4 regions of the Alteromonas sp. H02 genome follow, and region 2 is predicted to be linked to each of the others. Evidence: predicted binding sites of a transcription regulator. Region 2 holds the regulator's gene; each other region holds the start of a gene.
The links. The regulator FNR, encoded in region 2, switches genes on or off when oxygen is low (the NO sensors DNR and NnrR bind a similar motif). The targets are predictions, from matches to a motif close to TTGATCTAGATCAA.

Region 1 (5,929 bases), 1.8 Mb from region 2:
TGGTGACCTGCATCAGCATGCCCGGGCGCAACTCCGCCTCGGGATTATTGATCACAGCGCGGGATAAAATAGAGCGGGTAACCGGGTCGATACGCGAGTCCATGGCGACAATTTCGCCACTGAATTCACGGCCCGGATAGGCTACCGACGTAGCCGTTACTTTCTGGCCGATAGCCATACTGGCAAGATGGTTTTCAGCCACGTTGAAATCCACCTTGATAACACTGATATCATCCAGCGTGGTAATTTCATCGGCGGGACGAACCAGCGAGCCGACGCTGACCCGACGGATCCCAAGGCGGCCATTGAATGGCGCTTTGATTTGCAAGTCATCCAATTGCGCATTGGCAACCGCTATTTGCGCTTCAAGGGATTTTACCAGGGCCTGCTGCTCATCCAGTAATTGCTCCGAAGCGGCGCTGGTGCGGGCCAGGTTTTTGATCCGGCTTAGCTGGCGTTTTGACTCTTCAAGGCTTACCTGTAACTGCGCTACCCGGGCGACTTCTTCTTTATTGTTCAGTTGTACCAGCAGTTGACCGGCTTCGACTTTATCACCGTCGTCAAATAACACACGGTTACCGTGTCGGCTACCTGAGCCGTAAGGGTCACGGATTCATTCGCAGTGGCGGTGCCCAGTGCATCGATGGTAACCGGAAACAATTTATTGCTGACTTCGTAAACCTTAACCGGCGTTAGTTTTTTTGCCATCGTCTGACCGGCTTGCTCCTGAGGCCAGTTTAAAAAAGCCAGCAACCCAACCAGTAACACCAAACCCAACAACAGCGGCGACAGCTTTTTACCCAATGCCATAATCAATCCTGCTATACTGGTACCCAGATTAACGTCATCAGCGGGCACCGGAACTTAATAATAAATGTTAACCAACGGCTTAATTTTACCCGATAACCTCAGCAAGGGAGCGCGTTTAACAGCAATAATCAGTGTTTTAACGTTTTTCGGTTGCCAACCCCTGCCCCCGTCTGCACCGAGCTGCAGAATTTCTGAAAATGCCAGTCCATTATCTCCCTCACCAGAAGTCACTGCTGCAGCATGTCTTATTCGCATAGACAATAGCGTGTTGATGGTCAGGCACCGATTGTCCGGCAAACTGGATTTCCCGGCTGGCGGTACTCAGGGCGACGAGAGTCTGCGCTGTGCTGCACATCGGGAAACCTGGGAAGAAACCGGGTTTAACCTCGAGGTGGGCAAGCTGCTTACCTATTCCTCCTCAGGAATGCCAGTGTTCCATTGCACAGGCGAGGCCTCCATGGCGGCACTGGCCGAGCAGGTGCCAGCTCCAGGCTGGGCTAAAATAGAAGTAATCGAGCTGATTCGGGTAAACCCATTTGAAATAACCAACGAAGCATTGAGATTTAATGATGATCTGATCCCACTCCGTGATGCGTTTGTACAGGCAGGAGGGGCAGATTAGCCAGCCGGTTGTTGCTTTATTGCGCTGGCTCAAGTTAATGACACACTGTGATTTTGCATTTCATACAGGCGTTGTATGGTAACACCACCAAACAATCAGACCTGATTGAACAAAGGAGAATGTTATGCCGGCATACACCCCGCCACTCGCTGATTTTACTTTTCTGGTGAAAGACTGGCTGAAAATTGATGCACTATATCAGTCGTTGGGACTGGAAGAATTCGATGCGGAACTGGCACTGGAGGTTATCGAGCAAGGCGGCAAATTTGCCACTGACGTGGTCGCGCCGCTCAACCGTGAGGGCGACGAACAAGGTTGTAAGCTAAACAACGGCCAGGTAGTCACCCCCGATGGCTTTGCTGCAGCCTATCAAAGTTATGTGGATAACGGCTGGAATGCCATGCTCGGCGATATTGAGTATGGCGGACAAGGTCTTCCCTATTCCATGGCCGTGCCCGTGCATGAAATGCTGAATTCGGCCAATCTAAGCTGGCGGCTAACCACCATGCTTACCGAAAGTGCCGTGCTTGCAGTTACCAAGCATGCCTCTGATGAACTGAAAGCACAGTTTTTGGAAAAGCTGGTCAGCGGCCAGTGGACCGGTACCATGAACCTTACCGAACCGCAGGCAGGCAGTGACTTGAGTCTGCTATCGACCAAGGCAGAGCCAAATGGTGATGGCAGTTACAAGATAACCGGTAGTAAAATTTTCATCACCGCTGGCGATCATGACTGGACTGAAAATATCGTGCACATGGTGCTGGCACGCTTACCGGATGCACCAGCTGGTGTGAAAGGCATTAGCCTGTTTCTGGTGCCTAAATTCCTGCTCGACGCCAACGGCAATCCGGGCGAGCGGAACGCCCTGGCGCCCAGTGCGCTGGAAAAGAAAATGGGAATAAAAGCCAGTCCCACCTGCGTAATGAATTTCGACGGCGCTAAAGGCTGGCTGGTTGGCGAGCCACACTGTGGTCTGGCCTGCATGTTTACCATGATGAATGATGCCCGTTTTCAGGTGGGTCTTGAGGGACTGGGCGCTTCAGAGGCCTCTTTTCAGGGCGCATTGACTTATGCACGAGAACGTCTTCAATCCCGCGCACCACAAGGCGTACAACAACCGGATGACAAAGCAGATGCAATCGTTTACCAACCCGACATTGCGCGGATGCTGCTCACCCAAAAAGCATTGACAGAAGGTAACCGGGCACTGGCTATGTTGTATGCCAAATATATGGACATAGCGCATAATTCAGGCGGCGAAACGCATGACAATGCCGAGGCTATCCTGCAATTTTTAACGCCTATCTGCAAAGCGTTTATGACCGATACCGGTTTAGAGTCCGCCAGCCTGGGAATTCAGGTTTTTGGCGGTCATGGTTATATTCGTGAATGGGGCATGGAACAACTTATGCGCGATGTACGCATCGCCATGCTCTACGAGGGCACCAACGGTATTCAGTCACTCGATTTGATTGGCCGCAAACTGACCCGCGACCGCGGCGACATGCTGGGGGCTACGCGTAACGCTTTTGCAGAGTTAGTCGCCGGCATGGCCAACGGCGAAGCCCGGCAGCACGCATCGGCCTTACTGGACGAATGGTATCAGACCTCGTTACAGGTAAAAGCCTTTTCGGTGGTGGATGCTGCGGGTAGCGCCTGTGATTACCTGGCCTACAGCGGTTACTGCCTGCTTGGCGTATTATGGTATTCCATGGCAGATTGTGCAGCACAGGGCGATAATCCGGTGCTGGCCGCAGGTAAACAAAAAACCTGTGACTTTTATATGCAGCGGCTGCTGCCTCGTACCGCCGCCCATAAAGCTGCGCTGTTGGAGTCTGCAGACACCCTACTGGCCGTTGAGGGCAGTGAGTTCGATTATCTGTAAGCCTGTTAAGACCAATAAAAAGGCCGCTTAAGCGGCCTTTCTAACAATCAGTTTTTCGCGATGGTGTCTTCAAATTCATCATCAAACCACCGTTTGATCATGTCTTTTTCGTAGCGGAACGGATCGTTGCTGTGGGCGCGACTTATTCGATTCATAAAAGCCATCTCCTTAATCTTTACGTCGGCAGACTTCACCACTTTGTCGCCTTCTTTAAGTTGATAACTAAACTCCATGCGTGGAATATACACCGTATCGATGATACGGATGTCGAAAGCGCCTGCGCGCATGGTGGGCCAGACTTGCCCGGCCAAATCCAGATCCGTCACAGTTACTTCAAGTGTCTGCTCCTCCGGCAAGGCTTCTGCCAGTTTATTGAAGTATTTATCCAGCGACTTAAATACGCGGTTACGAAAACTTTTACGCGACTCGTTACTTGGTCTGACATCGGTGTACGACTTGGGGTCTTGCCAGGTAATTTCGACCTTCGTCTCTGCCGGCTCAGCAGTGCTTTTTTGGGCCAGACTGGCGCCTGAAAATACCATGAGTGCAGGTACCAGTAACCACGACGCTGTTACATTTCGCATTGTAGGATCCCCCAAAGGTTTGGTTCGAAATCAGAGTATATACGTACTCATCTAACCATTAGAACAATAAACCGGCAAAAAGTTTAACGGTTTATCGTAGCTTTGAGTCTATCAGTCTTCATCTGAACCGAGGATGAACAGGAGGAATCAACTATTTTACGTGTCGGTATTCAACACCGGTGAACGGCGAATCTCAGAGCAAAACGTGTGGAGTGTCACGCCATGGATGTACGGATTTCTATCTGTATTTTCACAATAAGCATCGTAGAATTGCAGCGTTCTGACCCGTGAGGACAGCACCGTATCGAGATAATCTTTCTGGTAAGGACGCATGGCCGAGTACTGCACTGCCAGGCTGTCTTTAATTTCAGCCAGCTGCTGGCGCTCTTCACGCGTAGCGATCTCTTCCATCCAGTCACTCAGCGTAGCCTGAACGTCAGAAAATAAATACTGAACAAACGGTAGCTGTAATACCACTACCAAAATAGCGATTTCAATGATGACAGCGATTGAACGAAACATGCTTTATACTTCTCCCAAACTAATGAGCCAAGTTTATCCCACGTCTAACCATTTAATAAGGTACGTGATTTATACGTAGTTATTAAGAGTTATAGCTGATCAGGATAGTTCATTTTTTCGCCAAACCTTTTTGTCGCAGGACTGGCACCAAGTGTGTACACCTAAAAAATGCGTTACACTGTCGCCGCGGCGAATCAGACTGCGATTGATCTATATTAAGTAAAATTAATATATGACAGGTATACTGCTGCCGTAATCATGTTTAGCTTCAATGAAGGTAGTCCCATGAACGATCAGATCCCGGTGAAAAATGTTACTCCGGTAAAAGTTCACAAACCCAAAAAACTCGACGAGTCGAAACGCTATACAGCGCGCGACCGAATCTACGTACGGTCGGTTAAAGGTCCGTTAGAAAACTTTCGTCGATTCTTCGGCTTCTTTTTTATTGCCTTATTCGTCGCCATCCCCTGGATCCAGTATGACGGCCATCAGGCTGTGCTGCTGAATATTATGGATCAGCGCTTTACGATTTTCTCATTGACCCTGTGGCCACAGGATCTGACGCTGTTGGCTTATATCTTTATTGTGTCTGCCTTCGCGCTGTTTTTTATCACTACCTTTGCCGGCCGGGTTTGGTGTGGCTTTATGTGCCCGCAAACCACCTGGACATACATATATGTGTGGTTTGAAGAGTTTTTCGAAGGTAACCGTAATAAGCGCATTAAGCTCGACGAACGTCCAATGGACTTCGATAAGTTCTGGCGCAAAGCGGCTAAGCATACTGCCTGGGTTCTGGTTGCACTGCTCACGGCCATGACCTTTGTTGGCTACTTCACTCCGGTGGCTCAGCTGTACGTTGACTTCTTTACCTTCAACACCAGTTTCTGGGCCGGCTTCTCTATTATATTCTTTACCGTGTGTACTTATGGTAACGCGGGCTGGATGCGTGAAATTATGTGTACCCACATGTGCCCCTATGCCCGCTTCCAGTCAGCGATGTTTGATAAAGATACCTTTACCGTATCTTACGACGCCAGCCGCGGTGAACAGCGTGGCCCACGCTCTCGTAAACTGGCCCATGAAGACTTGGCTGAAAAAGGCCTCGGCGAATGTATCGACTGTAACCTTTGTGTGCAGGTGTGCCCTACCGGCATCGATATTCGTAACGGCTTACAATACGAGTGCGTTAACTGTGGTGCCTGTGTGGATGCCTGTAACGGCGTAATGGAAAAAATGGACTATCCCAAAGGGCTTATCAGCTTTACCTCAGAGCACGAGCTGGCTGGCGGTACCACCCATATCGTTCGTCCTAAACTGGTAGGCTACCTGGTGGTACTGCTGGTAATGTGCGGTCTGCTGGTTGCAGATATCGTGACCCGGGTGCCCCTGGAAGTGGATATTATTCGCGACCGTAACTCCCTGTACCGCGAAAATATGAACGGCGACATCGAGAATGTGTACACCCTGAAGGTCCTTAATAAATCACAAACCGAGCACACTTATACA
Region 2 (5,929 bases):
GGTTTATCACCGAATGAAACGTACCTTAGTCGCACTGAGTTTGCTGGCTTCTGCCTTTAACGTTAGCGCCGAGCAAATTGAAGTGGAATACAAACGCTTTTATAGCCATATCAACAAATTAGGCGATGAAAACACGTCTGCATTACAATTTGCTTTTGGGTTTATAAGAGTGGGCACCAGTAACCTGTGTCCTATCAACCAGGCCACCATAGTCACCCAGAAACAGGATATCCCCTTAACAATATCACCGGAACAGCGCTTTTTGGTTCCCAAAGAACGAGCCCTTAAACTGGCCGATGCGGCGATAGTGATTGATCTGGGGGATGCGGCAAATGTATGTGATATGTCGGTGCAAATCGAAACCACAGCAGAGCACCTGAAAACCGAGTACAGCGCCGAAGAACTGGGTTTCATCAAACAACAATACGAAGCTTTCTTTAACGAAATGGGCGGCTTTTTGTCGTTTATGATGCCATCGGTTAAAGGACTGACATTCCGTTTCAGTGATGATGAACTGGATGCACCGGTGCCCGGCGCGCCATCAATTACCAACGGTATGCTAATGCTGGATAACGAATGGCTGGAGCAGGGGAAATCGCTTAAATTACCCCAGGTCCCCTTACGAATTACGGCACTGGCCAAAAGCTAGTGTGAGCGTGTGACGCAAAATAAAAAGGGGCTATGAGCCCCTTTACTTATGCTTAATTCACTTCTTCGTTTTCTTCATCCGGTGCTTTAGGCGCTTCCAGTGCGTCGGTATCAACCTCTGACGCGGGCAGTACTTCATCGAGCACCAGTTGATAACGAATTTGTTCTGCCAGACGTTTTACTACCTGCTCACCGGTTTCACAGAGCTCTGCACAGCGGTGAAACTCCATCAGGCCAACATCGGTTAACGTTGGCTCGATTAAGATATCCGGCGGCTCGCCGGCAAGGCGGGAGCGGGTAACCCTGGCCTGAAGAATTTCCAGAGAGCTGCTCATCACACTTAATATGCCCGGCGCCTGTTTGTTGTTGTCCTTGGGCTCGGGTGAGAACCACTGGCGTACTACATCCTGACTTTTCTTAAAGAAATGCTCGTTCTTTTCCTGTGTTTCTTCGTGCTTGGCGGTTTCCCGGGCTATTTGCAATGGCCTGAAATCAGCGTTGAGATTAACCGCTATAACGAAGTCGGCACCTAACTGGCGGCACAGGTTTACTGGTACCGGGTTAACTACGGCACCGTCTACCAGCCACCGGTCATTGTACGCAATGGGCGAAAACAACGCCGGAATAGCACAGGATGCCTGAATTGAATTACCTACATCACCCTTATTAAAAACCACTTCGCGACCCGAATACAGGTCGGTAGCAACACAGGCGAAGGGTTTTTCCATGGTTTCAAAAGTAGCGGCGCAAAATTCGTCTGACAACTTATCAAAAACCTTCTGGCCGCTTGCCAGTCCGCCCCGGCGAATACCAATGCCCATTAGACTCAGGGTTTGCCATTCTGTTAACGATGAAGCCCAGCCTTTTAACTCTTCGAGTCGACCGCTGGCGTAGGCAGCGCCTACATACGCGCCAATAGAACAGCCTGCAACTACGTCGATTTTAACGCCAAGTTTTTCGAGTGCCTGTATCACGCCAATGTGAGCCCATCCACGGGCTGCACCAGAGCCCAGGGCAATGCCTATTTTCATAGCAACCTTATTCCGTCAGGTTTACGATATTGATGGAGTCTGCAGCGTCAGGGCGGCTCTCGGGTTCAAACTCGGGGGCATCGAAGGCGATGTCACCCTCTGGTTGTGCTTCACCTGTTGCTTTGATGGCTTTAAAGTCATGAAGGTTTTTATCAACCAAATGCGAAGGGGTAACATTTTGCATCGCCCTGAACATTGACTCGATGCGGCCCGGAAACCGTTTGTTCCAGTCCTGCAACATCATTTTGATGTTCTGTCGCTGCAAATTTTCCTGTGAGCCACATAAGTTACAGGGAATAATGGGAAATTCAACTGCAGTCGCGTATTTTTCAATATCCCGCTCGGTACAGTACGCCAACGGTCGGATCACCACATGTTTGCCATCATCGCTGACCAGCTTAGGTGGCATAGACTTCAGCTTGCCACCGTGAAACATATTAAGAAAGAGGGTTTCAAGCATATCGTCGCGGTGGTGGCCAAGGGCTATCTTCGTTGCACCCAGCTCCGTAGCGGTGCGGTACAATATACCGCGGCGTAACCGTGAGCAAAGAGAGCAGGTCGTTTTACCTTCGGGGATTTTATCCTTCACGATGGAATAGGTGTCTTCCTCTACAATACGGTATTCCACGCCGAGGCTTTGCAGATATTCTGGCAGTATGTGCTCTGGAAAGCCGGGTTGTTTCTGGTCGAGGTTAACCGCCACTATGTCAAAACTGATCGGCGCAATGCGCTGCAGGTACATCATCACATCCAGCATGGTGTAGCTGTCTTTCCCGCCGGATAAGCACACCATCACCTTGTCGCCATCTTCAATCATGCCAAAATCGTCAATGGCTTTGCCGACATTACGGCGAATGCGTTTTTGTAACTTATTGAAGCTGTATTTTTGCTTGGTTTGCGTTGCCGGCGCGGCGGCGTTGATGTGTAAACTCATGATAAAGAAAGGCCCATATTGCAATGGGCGTCATTATACGTGAAGCCAGAGTAGCCTGCATCCCTGATTAATGGCCAGGTAGTCGTGGCAGTAATTAAATCCTCCCACAGCTACCTGTATTAGCTTACCGGGCTTTCAAAGCCTTCGGGTTTAATTGCCAGTACATCACAGTTGAGTTCATCGATAACGTGTTCGGCGGTATTGCCAATGAGTGCTGCTGAAATGCCTACACGACCTACGGTACCAATAATCACCAGCTCGGCATCCAGCTCTTTGGCGACCTGCGGGATAACTTTTTCCGGTAATCCTTCTTTTACATGGCAATTATCCAGCGGAATGCTGTACTGATTACTGTGTTTTTCCATTTCCTCAAGGTGATGGTTTTTCACCGACGCATTGTAAGATTCGGGATCAAACTCAGGCACCTCAATGGCAATGTTTAGCGGCGTGCCCGGATAGCAGTTGGCCAGATGAACATGACCGCTCAGCAACCTGGCATAATCCAATGCAATATTAGTGAGGCGATCATTCAGCTGGGCATGTTCGCGGTCTTCCGTTCCTACGTTAACTGCCGCTACAATTTTGCCATCCCGGGGCCAGTCGTGCTCTTTAACCAGCAGTACCGGAGCAGGGCACTTGCGAACTAAATGCCAGTCGGTGGGGGTAAAGATTACTGAACGTAAATCATCGTGAGAGCGGGTTGCTTTCACCACAATGTCGGCCTTGCTGGCAAGGGCGTATTTAATAATGGCTTCATAAGGGCGGTTATTCCATTCCACGGCAGCCTCTATAGGCTGGCCGTACTCTGCCAGTTGTCCCTTAAGCCAGGCTGTTCTCTCGTTCACCACCGCCTGACGCATGGCCTCACGCTCTTCACCGGAAAGCATGGTGGTCATTTCGTAAGAGAAATCATAGATGGTCATTAAGGCGGTAATGGATGCGCCGGTTTTTTCGGCCAGTTCAATGGCTCTGGAGATAGCAGGCTGGTTGTCCGTTTCGGGTTCTACTACGGCCAGGATGTTGCTGTACTCAATCATAACGACTCTCCATGGGAAGTATTCATTATGAGTGTACGACGTGAACAGCTGTTTCTCCAGTTTCAGACTTGTCTGGGATCAAGTAATGCTACAAAACCAGAGAAAAACAGCTTTTTAACGGACTAACTAATAGTGGTGGAAGGAATATCCATGCTATGCAGTTTATTATCCATCGCTTCAAAATCGAGGATAGTGATAAGTTTGCCATCAACCTTGATAATGCCTTCCTTCTGGAAGCGAGTTAACAGACGCGAGATGGTTTCTACGGTCAGGCCCAAGTAATTACCAATCTCATTACGGGTCATACTCAGGTTATACTGACGCGGCGAAAAGCCACGGTCTTCAAAGCGTTTGGACAGATGCGCAAGAAAATATATCAGGCGTTCTTCGGCAGTACGCTTGTTAAGCAACATCATCAGATCGTGATCCTGCTTAATTTCGGCACTCATAAAGCTCATGATCTGGTGACGCAATTTAGGGAACTGAACCGCCATTTTATCCAGCGTTTCATAAGGTAACTCACAAACCATAGCGGTTTCGAGCGCCTGGGTGTAGCTCTGGTGAGCATTTTCGCGCAGCGCATCAAAGCCGATAATATCACCGGGAAAATGAAAGCCAATGATTTGCTCTTCGCCGTCTTTACTACTTACAAAAGATTTAAATGAACCAGCACGCACTGCGTAAAGCGAGTTAAATTTATCACCGGCTTTAACCAGTTTATCGTGCTTGTGAAGCGGCTTTTTACGCTCGATGATATCATCCAGCGAATCGAGTTCGGTTTTATTTAACGAAACCGGCAGGCACAAATGGCTGAAACTACAGCTTTGACAATGAATCGAAAATTCTGAGCCTTTTGACATAGATTACGTCTCCGTGTGGGAGTCGTTTAATTATTACCGGTTAGGGTGCGGTAAATCAAGAAAATCGCATATATTATCAGGCAACATGCGACTAATGACTTAGACTTTGGGTGTTGCAGGAGCGTTAACAACCAGCCAGCCCCCAGGCTCACGGCAATCAACGCGGGTAAAGTACCCAGTCCAAAGGCAGCCATTGTTGCAGCGCCATACAAGCCATCACCACTGACTAGTGCCCAGGTAAGGGTTGAATAAACCAGTCCACAGGGTAACCAGCCCCAGATAAAACCATAAGGAAACGCCGATAAAGGTGACCTGAACGGTATAAAACGTTTCGACCACGGACGAATGCGTTGCCAAAGCCCGTTCCCCAGTTTTTCCAGGTGAGCAAGACCACGCCACCACTGAGCCAGATATAACCCCATGGCAATCAGCATCACGGCGCTGAGTAACTGAAAAATCATCAGGCCATGGCTTACTGAGGCGCGGGCCACCTGACCAAGTACACCGGTCACGGCGCCGGCAATGGCATAACTGGTTATGCGCCCAAGGTTATAACTGACAATATAGGGCAGGGGGGGCTGACCGCCGGGTACTGCTGCTCGCAAGGCTCCGGCTATCCCTCCGCACATGCCTACGCAATGTAACGAGCCGGCAAGGCCTACGACAAAGGCCGAAATAAAGCTGTAATCACTCATTATCGTTGTTAGCTTTATCCTGGGTTTTGGCTTGTTGGTGACGTTCTTCTTCGGGTAAGTCGTCGTCGAACAGGATGCTGTAGCCCTGGCGCTCAAGATCCTGAAACTGATCGGATTTTACCGCCCAGAAGAAAATCCCCAGCGCCACCGCGACCAGAATAATAGCCAACGGGATCAGCACATAAATTATACTCACAATACCGCCTTACTTTAATAATCGGGTCGAGTTTGAGACCACTATGATACTACTTAATGACATACCGATCACGGCCATCCACGGCAACAGCAGGCCGGAAACTGCAAAAGGTAAAATAAGCAGGTTGTAGCCCAGCGCCCAGAAAATATTCTGGCGGATTTTGCGGCGGGTTTTTGCGGCAATATCCACCAGTGCTGGTACGGTGCTGAGTGACTCGCTCAACAACACAACGTCCGCCGCATTGCGGGCAATATCAGTGGCATTACCCACCGCAACCGAAACATCCGCACTGGCCAGTACCGGCGCATCGTTAATACCATCACCCAGCATCATGACTTTATGTCCCTGAGCCTGCAGTTTTTGCACCGCCTGATATTTTTGTTGTGGAGTTAATTCACCGGTGGCCACTGCCAGGGGCAGCTTAGCGGCCAGCTTATCAACATTCTGCTGGGTATCTCCACTTAATAGCACCAACTGAAAGCTGTCTAACCCAGCGAGGGTTTCAGCCGTATCGCTCTTAAGACTGTC
Region 3 (5,929 bases), 1.2 Mb from region 2:
CTGCGCACAGGAACACGTTATTCCCCATCAGTAAGACTTCACGAGAAAACAGTTGGTAACGGCCCGGGCTTTTTAACTGCTGTGCACGCAGTGTATACAACACTAGACTGAAGCCGGTTAATAATACCAGAATGCCCAGAATAAAGAGTCCGCGTGCCGGGTCGCTGGCGAAGGAGTGTACCGAGACAATTACCCCCGAGCGCACCAGGAAAGTCCCCAATAAACTTAACGAGAAGGTGGCAATAGCCAACAATACTGTCCAGGATTTAAACGCCTTACGTTTCTCCGTTACCGCCAGTGAGTGCATTAATGCGGTGCCCACCAGCCACGGCATAAAGGAGGCATTTTCAACCGGATCCCAGAACCACCAGCCACCCCAGCCTAGCTCGTAATAGGCCCACCAGCTCCCGAGCGCAATGCCTACTGAGAGGAAGCTCCAGGCGGCAATTACCCAGGGCCGTGACCATCTCGCCCAGGTTGAATCAAGCTGTCCTGAAAGCAGCGCCGATACGGCAAACGCGAAAGCCACAGAAAACCCGACATACCCCATATACAGCATAGGTGGGTGAATGATCATGCCAAAGTCCTGCAGCAGCGGATTCAAATCCCGGCCATCTACCGGAAAATAAGGCAACATGCTGTCGAATGGATTAGAGGTCAGCAGAATAAACATATAAAAACCCACCGACACCAAGCCAAGTACTGCCAGCACCCGCGCAATCATAATTTGCGGAATACCGCGGCTAAACAGGGCTACGGCCACTGTCCATAATGACAACATCAGCACCCAGAGTAAAAACGAACCTTCGTGCCCGCCCCAGACGGCCGTGACCTTATAGTACACCGGCAAACGGCTGTTAGAATTTTGCGCAACATAATTAAGCGAAAAGTCGTCGGTCACAAAGGCATAGACTAAACAGCCAAATGCCAGGGCAGTAAAACTAAACATGGCAATGGCCAGAGGACGGGCGGTGCCAATCATGGCATTGTGCCCTTTGAACGCTCCCCACAGCGGATAGACCGACAATAAAATGGAAGCAACCAGCGCCAGCGCGACGGCAATATTACCTATTTCGGGGATCACGAGCCTGTATTTCCTTGATTGGGGTTAACATGCTTAATACCTTTCATCTTCTCGGCGAGTTCCGGCGGCATGTATTCTTCGTCGTGTTTAGCCAGAACTTCTTCGGCTTCAATCACACCGGATTCCAGCAACACACCGGTAGCGACGATGCCCTGCCCTTCACGAAACAAATCAGGCAGGATACCGGCATAACGTACCGTAACCTGCGGACCGGTATCGATAAGATTAAAGCTCACCGCCAGTGATTCTGAATCCCGACTCACAGTGCCCGGTACCACCATGCCACCAATTCTCAGGCGCTGACCGACCGTAGGTTTTACCCCTTCTTTGCCCTCGACGATTTCAGAGGGCGTATAGAACAAATCGATATTGTCGGTCAATGCGAATAGCATCAGCGTGATCGCACCTACAATCAGTAAACCAATGCCACCAACGGCAGCGAGTCGCTTTTGTCGTCTTGGATTCATACTGCTTAACTACCTGTCTGTTGTGATTCAGATTGCACTGCCTGAGCCTTTCGCGCCGCCGCAATTCGGGCTTGCCGCGCTTGTTCTTCACGGGCATTGCGCAACAACTTTTTATGGGTGCCGGCACTGTCGATAACTACCCACACCAGCGCCAGTAAAGACACACCAAACGACAGCCACACATAAAGGGCATAGCCGCCCATGGCCAGAAAATCCTGCAAACTATCAAACTGCATGGTCATCTCCGAGCGCTCGCGCCGCCAGATCTTTCACCCAGGGGCGGTGATATTCTCGCCGAATGATTTCATTTTTCATACGCATTACGGTCACTGCTGCAATAAATAAGGCCAAACCCAGCAAAGCGATCAATAATGGCCACAGCATTTCCGGCGCAATGGAAGGTTTATCAAATTTACTGATTGTCGCGCCCTGATGCAGGGTATTCCACCATTCTACCGAATAATGAATAATGGGGACATTCACCACACCAACAAGAGCCATTACCCCGGCCGCCTTCCCCGCCTGTTGCTTATCTTCAAACGCGCCATACAGGGCAATCACACCAAGGTAAAGAAATAACAGGATCAGCTCTGAAGTAAGTCTGGCATCCCATACCCACCAGGTCCCCCACATAGGTTTACCCCAGGCCGCGCCGGTAAACAACGCAATAAAGGTCACCACCGCTCCAACAGGCGCCATCGCAATCATGGCCATAAACGCGGTTCGCCATTGCCACACAATGCCCACCAACGCGGCAACCGCCATGGCTACATAGGTACTCATCGACAAAATGGCGCTGGGTACATGGATATAAATAATCCGAAAAGAATCACCCTGCTGATAGTCCTGCGGGGCAAAGGCCAGCCCCCAGATGCTGCCGGCGATTAAGCATAGAATACCAGGCCAGAGAAAATAGGGCTGAAGCGTTACGCACAGTTGATACGCTCGCTCAGGTTTTGCATACGGATGTAACCACTTCCACATCAGTTTTGACTCACTTTAAGTGCATAAGCAATTGCAAAGGGGGCTGATGCCATCGCCAGCATTAGCATGGCGCCAATAATAGCAAGTTGTGCCCGGTAAGGTAATTGGAGTGCAGCAGAATCTACCGCCGAGGTGGCAAATATCAATAACGGAATAAACACCGGTATTAACAATAACGCCAACAACACACCACCACGTTGTAAACCTACCGTTAACCCTACCGCGATTGCCCCAACCAGCGACAATAACGGCGTGCCCAGCACCAGGGTTAGCATTAAGGCGATATACATATCGACCGTCAGGTTTAAAAATAGTGCCAGTAACGGTGAAAAAAGTGCCAGCGGTAAAAAGCTCACCAGCCAGTGGACTAAAACCTTGACCGCTGCAATGGCCGCCACCGACTGACCGCTCAGCATGTACTGCTCCAGCGAACCATCCCAGAAATCGTCACGAAAAAGACGCTCCATGGCCAGTAGGGAGGAAAGAATCGCTGCAATCCAGATAACGCCTGGTCCTATCTTTTGCAGGGTAACCGGCCCGGGCCCAATGCCCAAAGGGAAAAGCGTGATCACCATTAATAAAAACATCAGCGGCTGGGCCAGCTCAGAACGCTGTCGAAAAGCCAGCGCCATATCCCGCTTAAAGATACCGTTTATCAAGGTATTCATAACCGATACTCCAGCACTAACTCGGTAAATGGCCCGGCCTGCTTGCTAAGCGGCTGATGCGAGGTCGTAATAATTGCGCCCTGATTAGCAACATGCTCACGCATATGGGTTTCGAGCAATTCAATACCATCGGTATCCAGCGCGGTGAAGGGCTCGTCTAGAATCCAATAGGTTGCTTGCTTTAACCATAAACGGGAAAGCGCGACCCGGCGCTGTTGTCCGGCCGAAAGCATTCTTACCGGCACATCCTCAAGCCCAACAAGTCCTAATCTTGCAAGCACGTCGTAGGCCTGTTGCGCAATAAAATCGGTGCTGTGTTGAGCACACCAGAAGCGCAGATTTTCCATCGCAGTCAGCGCACCATTAATACCAGCCTTGTGGCCTACATAGATCAGTTGCTGATTAAATCTGTCCCGCACTTTATCGAGCGGCTCGTCATCGAGCAGTAACTGGCCGCTCTCCGGCGCCGACAAACCGGTTAAGATCCGCAATAAACTGGTTTTACCCGCGCCGTTAGGACCCCGCAGGTAGATGAGCTGACCGGGCGATAAGCAAAACGACAGGTCAGTAAACAATACTCTGTCACGTTTAATACAGGTTAAATTGTCTGCAGCAAGTCCTGCCAAGATGCATCCCGTTCTGTTAGCAAAAAAATCCGTCGCATTCTATCATAAACCAGCGGCTTCGCATCTTACCCAAAGGGCGGATCGGCAAATTTCTGATCTATTTCAATCTTTGGCACGATTGACATTATACTTAACTGTTGAAACTGACTGCCGATAACGACTTATGCAATCATCCAATCTGCCCCCACAAGCAAGCGCCGAAAGCAGTCGAGTCAACGCTGCAGAGTCAGCGAACGTGACAACCAAAAGCCAGGCAATTGCCAGAATTGCTCAGGTTTTACAGCCAGTGCAGATTAACGCCTCTGCCGCCGTTCAGGTATCAGCCTCATCAGCAGGACAGCAAAAAACTTCCAGGGCCTTACCATCGAATAATGCCAGCGTGTTTATGGCCACAAACCAGCAGTTACTGCAGGTTAGCCCTGCCTTCCGCGTGGCCAGTGCCGAGAACTTGTTGCTGGTTCGATTGCCTGCAGAAGCACCGATTCAGCCGCCGCAGGGTTCCGCGGTCCCATTTAAGAGCGTATTACCGCCGGATGCCGGGTCGATAGCATTACCCACGTTAGTAAAACTATCGCCGGAAACCGTTCGCCAACAGGTTTCCCAGGCGCAGTTTCAATCGCTAATGACGGCATTATCCCGAGCTTTGACTACACCAGTCACGCTACAGGCCACGGTTATTCAGCAAGATAATGCCTCAATAAGGGTTAATGCCGGTGCCCAGCGGCCTTTAATTATCGATATTCCGTTAGCAAAAGCGCCCAAACAGAGCGATGCATTATTAGCCAGTCCCTCAGGTAACAAACCTGTTTTACAGGCATCAGTAACGCTAACCGTTTCAACACGGCAAAACCAGCTACAAGTGCAAATTACTCCGCCTGCGTCATCTTTACAAACAGCGCAAGCGGCGCAACCCAGTGTACAAGGTTCAGCTTCAGTCCAGAATACGCCGGTTAGTTCATCGCGTGTTGTTAACGTGCCGCTGAACTCGCCTCTGGCGAATAAACTCACTCAGGCAGTGACTCAGCAAATGCCACTTAACGTGGAGCTGCCTAAACTGGCAAGTTGGGTAACTCAGTCACTCCCGCCTGCCGCAGCAAAGTCATTTCAGCAATTGAGTCCCATGCTCCCTGCGACAGTGAGTATAAAAGGCAATGAAGTAACCATTACCGGTAGCAAGACTCAGCTTTTAGCCGTTACTACAAATTCAACCACCGCTACCACGCAATTAGCACCAAAGGTCAGTCCTCAGCAAATGGGGCAACTTAATATTCAAAGCACGACTGCCAGGAACATCCCCCAGGTTACGATCAAGCCATTAGCAACCGAGCTTCAATCGAACGCAGGACAATCAACTCAACAAACATTTTCATTGTCGACGAAAGCGGCAGCGCCTAAAGCGGATATCAGCCCGCCTCAGAAGGAAATGGTGCGTTCTGGTGCACCGGACAACGTAGTAGGCAAGCCAGTGATACCGTCAGACGTAGAAAGTATTGCGAAGCATAAACTGGAGCAGCTCCCCGCCGAGGCAAAAACTGCACTCATGCAATTCATTCGCTCTGCCAACCGAATTAATGTCAGTAACACGGATTCGTTACAATCGAGTCTTAATGTGCTTATTACTGCACTGCAAAAATTCGCTAGTGCCAACCCGGCCCTTGCCAAACCCGTTAACTCAGTGATTGCGCAGCTACAACTTAATTTATCAGCGGCCAACAAACTGCCCACGGCAGAATCGTCAGTGCTTAAGCCTGAAGTCACTGGCTCTGCTGAGCCGGTGACTGCAAAAGCCGGTATCGACTCAGCTCAGCAAAGCACTGCGCTTAAACAACTACTTACATCACCAGCCTGGGTTCAGTCTCCGTTAATGCTCTCATCCCCCCCGGCCGGGCAGAACTTTTTAAGCGGGCTTATTCAGTTATTACAGGTGTCGCTGCTCGGCAGACACTTTAAAGGCCATGAGGATCTCGATCAGGCGCTTAACCGCCAGCGAACCTCAACGCCAAAAGGCAATGCACCAAACAGCCTGCTAGGTTCCATAACCGGCCGACAGGTAAGGGAGTTTGCCCAGCTCGACAGCCAGCAAAACCTGTTAAAACAGCT
Region 4 (5,929 bases), 2.7 Mb from region 2:
GAACCAATACTAAAAGAATTTGCCGGTGAGCCGATAAATATAGACTACCTGGTTGAGAAGACCGGTCTGTCAGTTAATCGCTTAATGCCCAGGCTGGTGGAACTTGAGCTTCAGGGCCGGATAGTGGCAGTGCCCGGCGGTTATACCCGAGCTATGGGGCCTGTTGGTAGTTAAGGTCTCAGCTTTCGGACTAGTTAGCGGCAAGCCTTATTTTGTATGAGAGTCAACCGCTTGCAGGGTAATGCTTTAGTTAATCGAAAAAAAGTCGACCCAAAGCTTGGCATTATCCGTATTTTTAGATAAGTTGAACTTAGATGCTTTGCTTTTTTGCATCGACACCGTACGCAAAACTGGTCTTGAGACTTGAAAAAAGACCAGACCACTACAATAGAGTTTGCGAGGTTAGGTAATCACCTTTTAGTGGTTACTTCAAATTGAGGGGGAAAATGCTATGTTCGATATCCTCATGTATCTCTTCGAAAACTTCATCCATAGTGAAACCGAAATTCGCGTCGATCAGGATGAACTAACCGAAGAGCTGGTCCGCGCAGGATTTCATCACGATGAGATATACAAAGCGCTCGCCTGGTTGGAAAAACTCGCCGCGCTGCAAGAAACTGATATTAACCCCTACTTCTGTAAAGGCATCTCCAGCAGCCTGAGCCGTATTTATACGCAGCAGGAACAAATGCGCCTGGATGTTGAATGTCAGGGTTTCTTATTGTTCCTTGAGCAGGTTGGCGTATTGGATGCGTCCACACGGGAAATGGTCATCGACAGAGTCATGGAGATAGATTCGCCTGAATTCTGTTTAGAAGACCTTAAGTGGGTGGTTTTGATGGTGTTGTTTAATGTGCCGGGCAAAGAAAATGCCTACGCGCAGATGGAAGATCTGTTATTCGAAGAGCATGACGGTATACTGCACTAATCATAAAGATTACGAAGTGTAGGGCTGTGTCGAAGATTGATCATTCACTGTTCGAAGCGCATGAGCACGCTTTAGAACATCAGTACGGGCCATGCCCGGACTGTGGGAAAGAGTTGCGCATCAGAAACAGCAAGTCAGGCCCGTTTATCGGTTGTAGTGGCTATCCCGATTGCCACTACGCCAAGCCTTTACATGATAATCAAACAACCACATTAAAAGTGATAGAAGACAGCCATTGCCCTGAATGTGGCTCGTCCATGGCCATCAAAAAAGGCCGTTACGGTATGTTTATCGGCTGTACTAACTTTCCTGCCTGTCATCATATCGAAAATGCTAAACCGCAAACCGATACCTCTGTTACCTGTCCTAAATGCCAACAAGGACACCTGCTCGATCGCACCAATAAATACGGTAAGCGCTTTTTTGCCTGTAATCGTTATCCTGAATGCCGTTATGTGGTAAATTTCGCGCCGGTTGAGAAGTCCTGTCCGGATTGCGGATGGGCTATACTGGTCGAAAAGAAGGGGCGTTTAGTGTGCCCGCAGCCATTATGTGGCTATAAAGAAGCACAAAGCGAACAAGAAGCAGAATAAGAGGTAACAAATGAGCGTTGATTCCGTTCATCAGGATGCTGATGTAGCAGCGTTTGAAAGTGGCCAACTCATGGTATATCCCACTGAAGCGGTGATGGGCATTGGTTGTGACCCCGATAACGAGGCGGCTGTTATGTCGTTGCTGGCGCTAAAACAGCGCCCGGTAGAAAAAGGCCTTATTCTGCTCGCTGCCAACTATTCACAACTGCTGCCTTATGTAAACGATAATGCCATTCCCCAGGATAAACGCTTCAGTATTTTTTCCTGTTGGCCTGGCCCGGTAACCTGGTTATTGCCTAAGTCTGCTACGGCACCAAAATGGCTGACCGGCGAGCACAATGCTATCGCCGTCAGGGTTACCGCTCACGAAGGGGCACGGGCGCTGTGTAACAAACTCGGCCGTCCTATTGTGTCGACCAGCGCTAACCTGACCGGGCAGGAACCAGCCAGAACCACAGAAGAAGCCCGCAGTTATTTTGCTAACAGTGTTCACTATGTGGAAGGTTTGGTAGGCGGAGCCGCTCAACCGTCAACTATTAAAGATGCCTTAACCGGTACCACCATTCGGAATTAAACATGAGTATTACCCCCTTAAAGGATACGCCTCAGGCGATTGAGTCGGTTAAAGCGTTTTTACTGGCTTTGCAAGACAATATCTGTCACACCCTGGAACTGGCCGATGGCAAGGGACACTTTGTAGAAGATGCCTGGGAGCGGCAAGAAGGGGGTGGTGGTCGCTCGCGGGTGATTAAGAACGGCGCGGTAATAGAGCAGGGGGGAGTAAACTTTTCTCACGTGCATGGCAACCAAATGCCTGCCTCAGCAACGGCTTCGCGCCCTGAACTGGCTGGTCGTAGTTTTCAGGCCATGGGTGTGTCTTTAGTGATTCACCCCCATAACCCTTATGTTCCTACCTCGCACGCTAACGTGCGTTTCTTTATTGCCGAAAAAGAGGGAGAGACGCCAATCTGGTGGTTTGGTGGTGGTTTCGACTTAACCCCTTTTTACCCCTTTAAAGAAGATGTGCAGCACTGGCATAACACCGCGAAGAAGATCTGTAAGCCATTCGGCGACACCGTTTATGCCGAGCACAAGGCGTGGTGTGATGAGTATTTCTATCTTAAACATCGTAACGAAACCCGTGGGGTTGGCGGGTTATTCTTTGATGACCTCAACCAGTGGGATTTTGAGCAGTGCTTTGCTTACATTCAGGCTGTGGGCAATGGGTACCTGGATGCCTATGTGCCGATTATAGAAAAACGTAAGAACAATACTTATGGTGAGCGTGAACGCCAGTTCCAGCTTTACCGGCGCGGACGTTATGTAGAATTTAATCTGGTATATGACCGCGGTACTTTGTTTGGTTTACAAACAGGCGGACGAACCGAGTCAATCCTTATGTCTATGCCGCCACTTGCGCGCTGGGAGTATGGTTTTGCCGCGCCTGCGGGGTCACCGGAAGCCAAACTGCAGGACTGGCTTACTCCTCATCAATGGTAAAAGCGAGCTTTTGCGCCAGTATCTTTTGACGTAGATCAACCTTAATCCGCAGATTTTTAAACGTATTTTCAAACTTGTTTTAGATCAAATTTTTATTTGTCAGGAGGCGTACATTAGCCTCCATCAACTTAAACGAATGAGAAAATACACAATGAAAAAATCAGCATTAGCTACACTAGTTCTAGCCGCACTAGTATCTGCGCCTTCAGCATTTGCCTATGAAGCCGGCGACATCATTGTTCGTGCAGGTTTAACTTCTGTTTCACCAAACGACGATTCAAGCAACGTTAATGTAGATGCCCTGGGTGGCAACGTAGGAATGGGCGTAGAAGTCGATTCTAACACTCAGCTTGGCCTGAACCTGGTTTACATGCTGGATTCTAACTGGGGCCTTGAAGTACTGGCTGCCACACCATTTAGCCATGACGTTACCCTTATCGATACTGCAGACAATGGTCTGGGATTAGGTGACGGCAAACTGGCAGAAGTTACACAACTGCCACCCACTCTTAGCGCGGTTTACTTCTTTGATACTAACAGTGCCTTTACGCCATACGTTGGCGTGGGGGTTAACTACACCATTTTCTTCGACGAAGAATTCACCGGTGCCCGCGAAGATCAAACTTTTACGGATCTGGACCTGGATAACTCTTTTGGTTTAGCCGCGCAGGTAGGTTTTGATTATCAAATCGATGAAAACTGGTCTCTGAATGCCTCTGCCCGTTATATCAAAATCGACACCACTGCAGAGTTCACCGTTGCTGATGTAAAAGGCAGCGTAGACGTGGATATTGACCCTTATGTATTTACTATTTCTGCGGGTTATAAGTTCTAAAAAATAGTTTTATCAGTTTCACCTTGTGTTTTTGCACTGCCTGTTGGCCCTTCATTGAAGGGCCTTTTTTTATACGGCTTCGTCTTCACGGTTAACCATATGGTCGGCGAGTTGATCCAATGCCTTTAGCAACTGATCGGCTATATTCATATCGTTAACGCATTCATACATAGCCTTGCGCATGCAATACATCCATTGTGCTTTTAGCTTTGGAGTAACGGTAAAGGGCAGGTGCCTGGCCCTTAACCGGGGATGGCCACGTTCCTGTTCGTATTGGTTAGGGCCACCCAGCCACATGGTAAGGTAAAGGAAGAAAACATGACGGATACGATCCAGTGGTTGCGGGTGAATGGCTAAAAGTTCCGCCGCCATAGGGTCAGTTTCCATAATGTCATAAAACCGATTCGCCAGTTGCATGACGGTATTTTCTCCACCTATTGCTTGATAGGGGGTAGTAACACCAGTATTGTTGTCCGAAGTTTTCTTTCCCATACCCAGTTTCGATAATAGTCCCATGAAAAAGTTTGCCGTATTTGGAAATCCAATTGCTCAGAGTTTATCACCAACCATTCATCAAATGTTTGCTAAATCCTGTGCTGAGGATATCAGCTACGAGAAAATAGAGGCCCCATTAGAGGGCTTTGAAGCCTCCATCGGCAATTTTTTCGCTATACCACAAGCGGCAGGTTGCAACGTTACCGTCCCTTTTAAAGAAAGAGCCTGCGCCATGGCGAAGCATAAAGATGATGCGGTAGTAATGGCCAGGTCCGCGAATACGCTGATGCGTAACGCAGAGGGCGAGTTATGTGCTTTCAATACAGATGGTATTGGTCTGGTGGCAGACCTCACCAATAACGGCTTAAATCTGCAAGGTACCAAAGTGTTGCTGTTAGGCGCCGGTGGCGCTGCCCGTGGTGTTGTCCATCCGCTGCTAAATGCCGGCGTTGAAAACCTGCACATTCTTAATCGAACTTTAGAAAAAGCTCAGGCCATTGCTGAAGATGCCAATAACCCAAAGGTAACAGCAGTTAACCCTAAACAACTGTTGGCAAATTACGATGTGGTGATTAACTCTACCTCTGCCAGTTTATCCGGAACGCTACCCAGCGTACCTGATGAAGTGCTGGCTAACTGCAAGCTCGCTTACGATATGGTGTACTCAAAGGATAATGTTTCGACGGTATTTATGGCCCATGCTGAGCAACTGGGTGCCGCAAAGCAACTGGATGGTCTGGGTATGCTTGTCGAGCAAGCTGCCGCGGCGTTTTATATCTGGACTGGCAAACAGCCGTCAACGGGCAGTGTTATTGAACACCTGCGTAACCGCTAGGGGGCTACGCACCTTCAGCAAGGTAGTCGTCTTTTAGCTCAACATAGTTAATGGCAGATTGTTTTAAGAAGGCTATTTCTGCCTCTTTTAACGGCCTCTTTTGTACCATAGGATTACCAACATACAAATAACCACTTTCCAGGCGTTTATTCGGCGGAACCAGTGTACCAGCGCCGATAAACACATCATCCTCTACAACGGCACCGTCCATTATAATAGCGCCCATTCCTACCAGAATACGATTTCCTAATATACAGCCATGCAACATACATTTATGTCCTACCGTAACATCATCACCAATAATAAGAGGATTACCCTCAGGATTGCCGGCTGATTTACGGGTAACATGAAGAATAGTGCCGTCCTGTATATTGCTACGTACGCCTATTTTTATATAGTTAACATCGCCCCTTGCGGCGACCATATGCCAGACGCTACTGTCTTCACCAATAGTTATCTCACCCACTAAGCGTGCTGAGTCTGCAATATACACTCCCTGACCAATATCAGGTGTCATTCCTCTAAAGCTGCTAATTGTTTGTTGCATTTAATTCTCTTTGAGATGATGTGTTGTAGGGGAAGAGATCCATTATAAGCATTTACTGCGCAAATATTCGAATCACAACGTTTATAAAGAACATTCTTATCGATGTGTGGTCAGATTGAAACTCGATAAAAAATGAATACTGATACAATATCGTATTAAGTCTTAGTTATTACTACGGAGAGTCCATGTCAAAGCG

Region 1: the regulator FNR is predicted to act here: its motif matches at 4,629-4,642, upstream of ccoG (cytochrome c oxidase accessory protein CcoG).
Region 3: the regulator FNR is predicted to act here: its motif matches at 3,922-3,935, upstream of ccmA (cytochrome c biogenesis heme-transporting ATPase CcmA).
Region 4: the regulator FNR is predicted to act here: its motif matches at 3,047-3,060, upstream of AC566Q_RS24360 (OmpW/AlkL family protein).

The regions. Positions count from the first base shown of each region.
Region 1 is NZ_CM185021.1:4,383,295-4,389,223, forward strand. It holds partial or broken gene AC566Q_RS20310 (efflux RND transporter periplasmic adaptor subunit) at 1-810, opposite strand, end outside; gene AC566Q_RS20315 (NUDIX hydrolase) at 875-1,432, shown strand; gene AC566Q_RS20320 (acyl-CoA dehydrogenase family protein) at 1,557-3,317, shown strand; gene AC566Q_RS20325 (DUF3016 domain-containing protein) at 3,365-3,901, opposite strand; gene AC566Q_RS20330 (hypothetical protein) at 4,058-4,423, opposite strand; gene ccoG (cytochrome c oxidase accessory protein CcoG) at 4,709-5,929, shown strand, end outside.
Region 2 is NZ_CM185021.1:2,563,600-2,569,528, forward strand. It holds gene AC566Q_RS11900 (glucosaminidase domain-containing protein) at 1-17, shown strand, start outside; gene AC566Q_RS11905 (DUF2987 domain-containing protein) at 14-649, shown strand; gene rssA (patatin-like phospholipase RssA) at 702-1,679, opposite strand; gene ttcA (tRNA 2-thiocytidine(32) synthetase TtcA) at 1,687-2,613, opposite strand; gene uspE (universal stress protein UspE) at 2,733-3,650, opposite strand; gene fnr (fumarate/nitrate reduction transcriptional regulator Fnr) at 3,773-4,510, opposite strand; gene AC566Q_RS11930 (sulfite exporter TauE/SafE family protein) at 4,537-5,205, opposite strand; gene ccoS (cbb3-type cytochrome oxidase assembly protein CcoS) at 5,198-5,401, opposite strand; gene AC566Q_RS11940 (heavy metal translocating P-type ATPase) at 5,411-5,929, opposite strand, start outside.
Region 3 is NZ_CM185021.1:1,336,684-1,342,612, reverse strand. It holds gene AC566Q_RS06075 (heme lyase CcmF/NrfE family subunit) at 1-1,084, opposite strand, end outside; gene ccmE (cytochrome c maturation protein CcmE) at 1,081-1,551, opposite strand; gene ccmD (heme exporter protein CcmD) at 1,557-1,787, opposite strand; gene AC566Q_RS06060 (heme ABC transporter permease) at 1,777-2,535, opposite strand; gene ccmB (heme exporter protein CcmB) at 2,535-3,203, opposite strand; gene ccmA (cytochrome c biogenesis heme-transporting ATPase CcmA) at 3,200-3,829, opposite strand; gene AC566Q_RS06045 (hypothetical protein) at 4,065-5,929, shown strand, end outside.
Region 4 is NZ_CM185021.1:5,279,922-5,285,850, reverse strand. It holds gene dprA (DNA-processing protein DprA) at 1-174, shown strand, start outside; gene AC566Q_RS24380 (DUF494 family protein) at 452-928, shown strand; gene AC566Q_RS24375 (DNA topoisomerase family protein) at 955-1,521, shown strand; gene tsaC (L-threonylcarbamoyladenylate synthase type 1 TsaC) at 1,532-2,095, shown strand; gene hemF (oxygen-dependent coproporphyrinogen oxidase) at 2,098-3,021, shown strand; gene AC566Q_RS24360 (OmpW/AlkL family protein) at 3,173-3,856, shown strand; gene AC566Q_RS24355 (group II truncated hemoglobin) at 3,926-4,372, opposite strand; gene aroE (shikimate dehydrogenase) at 4,371-5,186, shown strand; gene AC566Q_RS24345 (gamma carbonic anhydrase family protein) at 5,191-5,733, opposite strand; gene AC566Q_RS24340 (hypothetical protein) at 5,919-5,929, shown strand, end outside.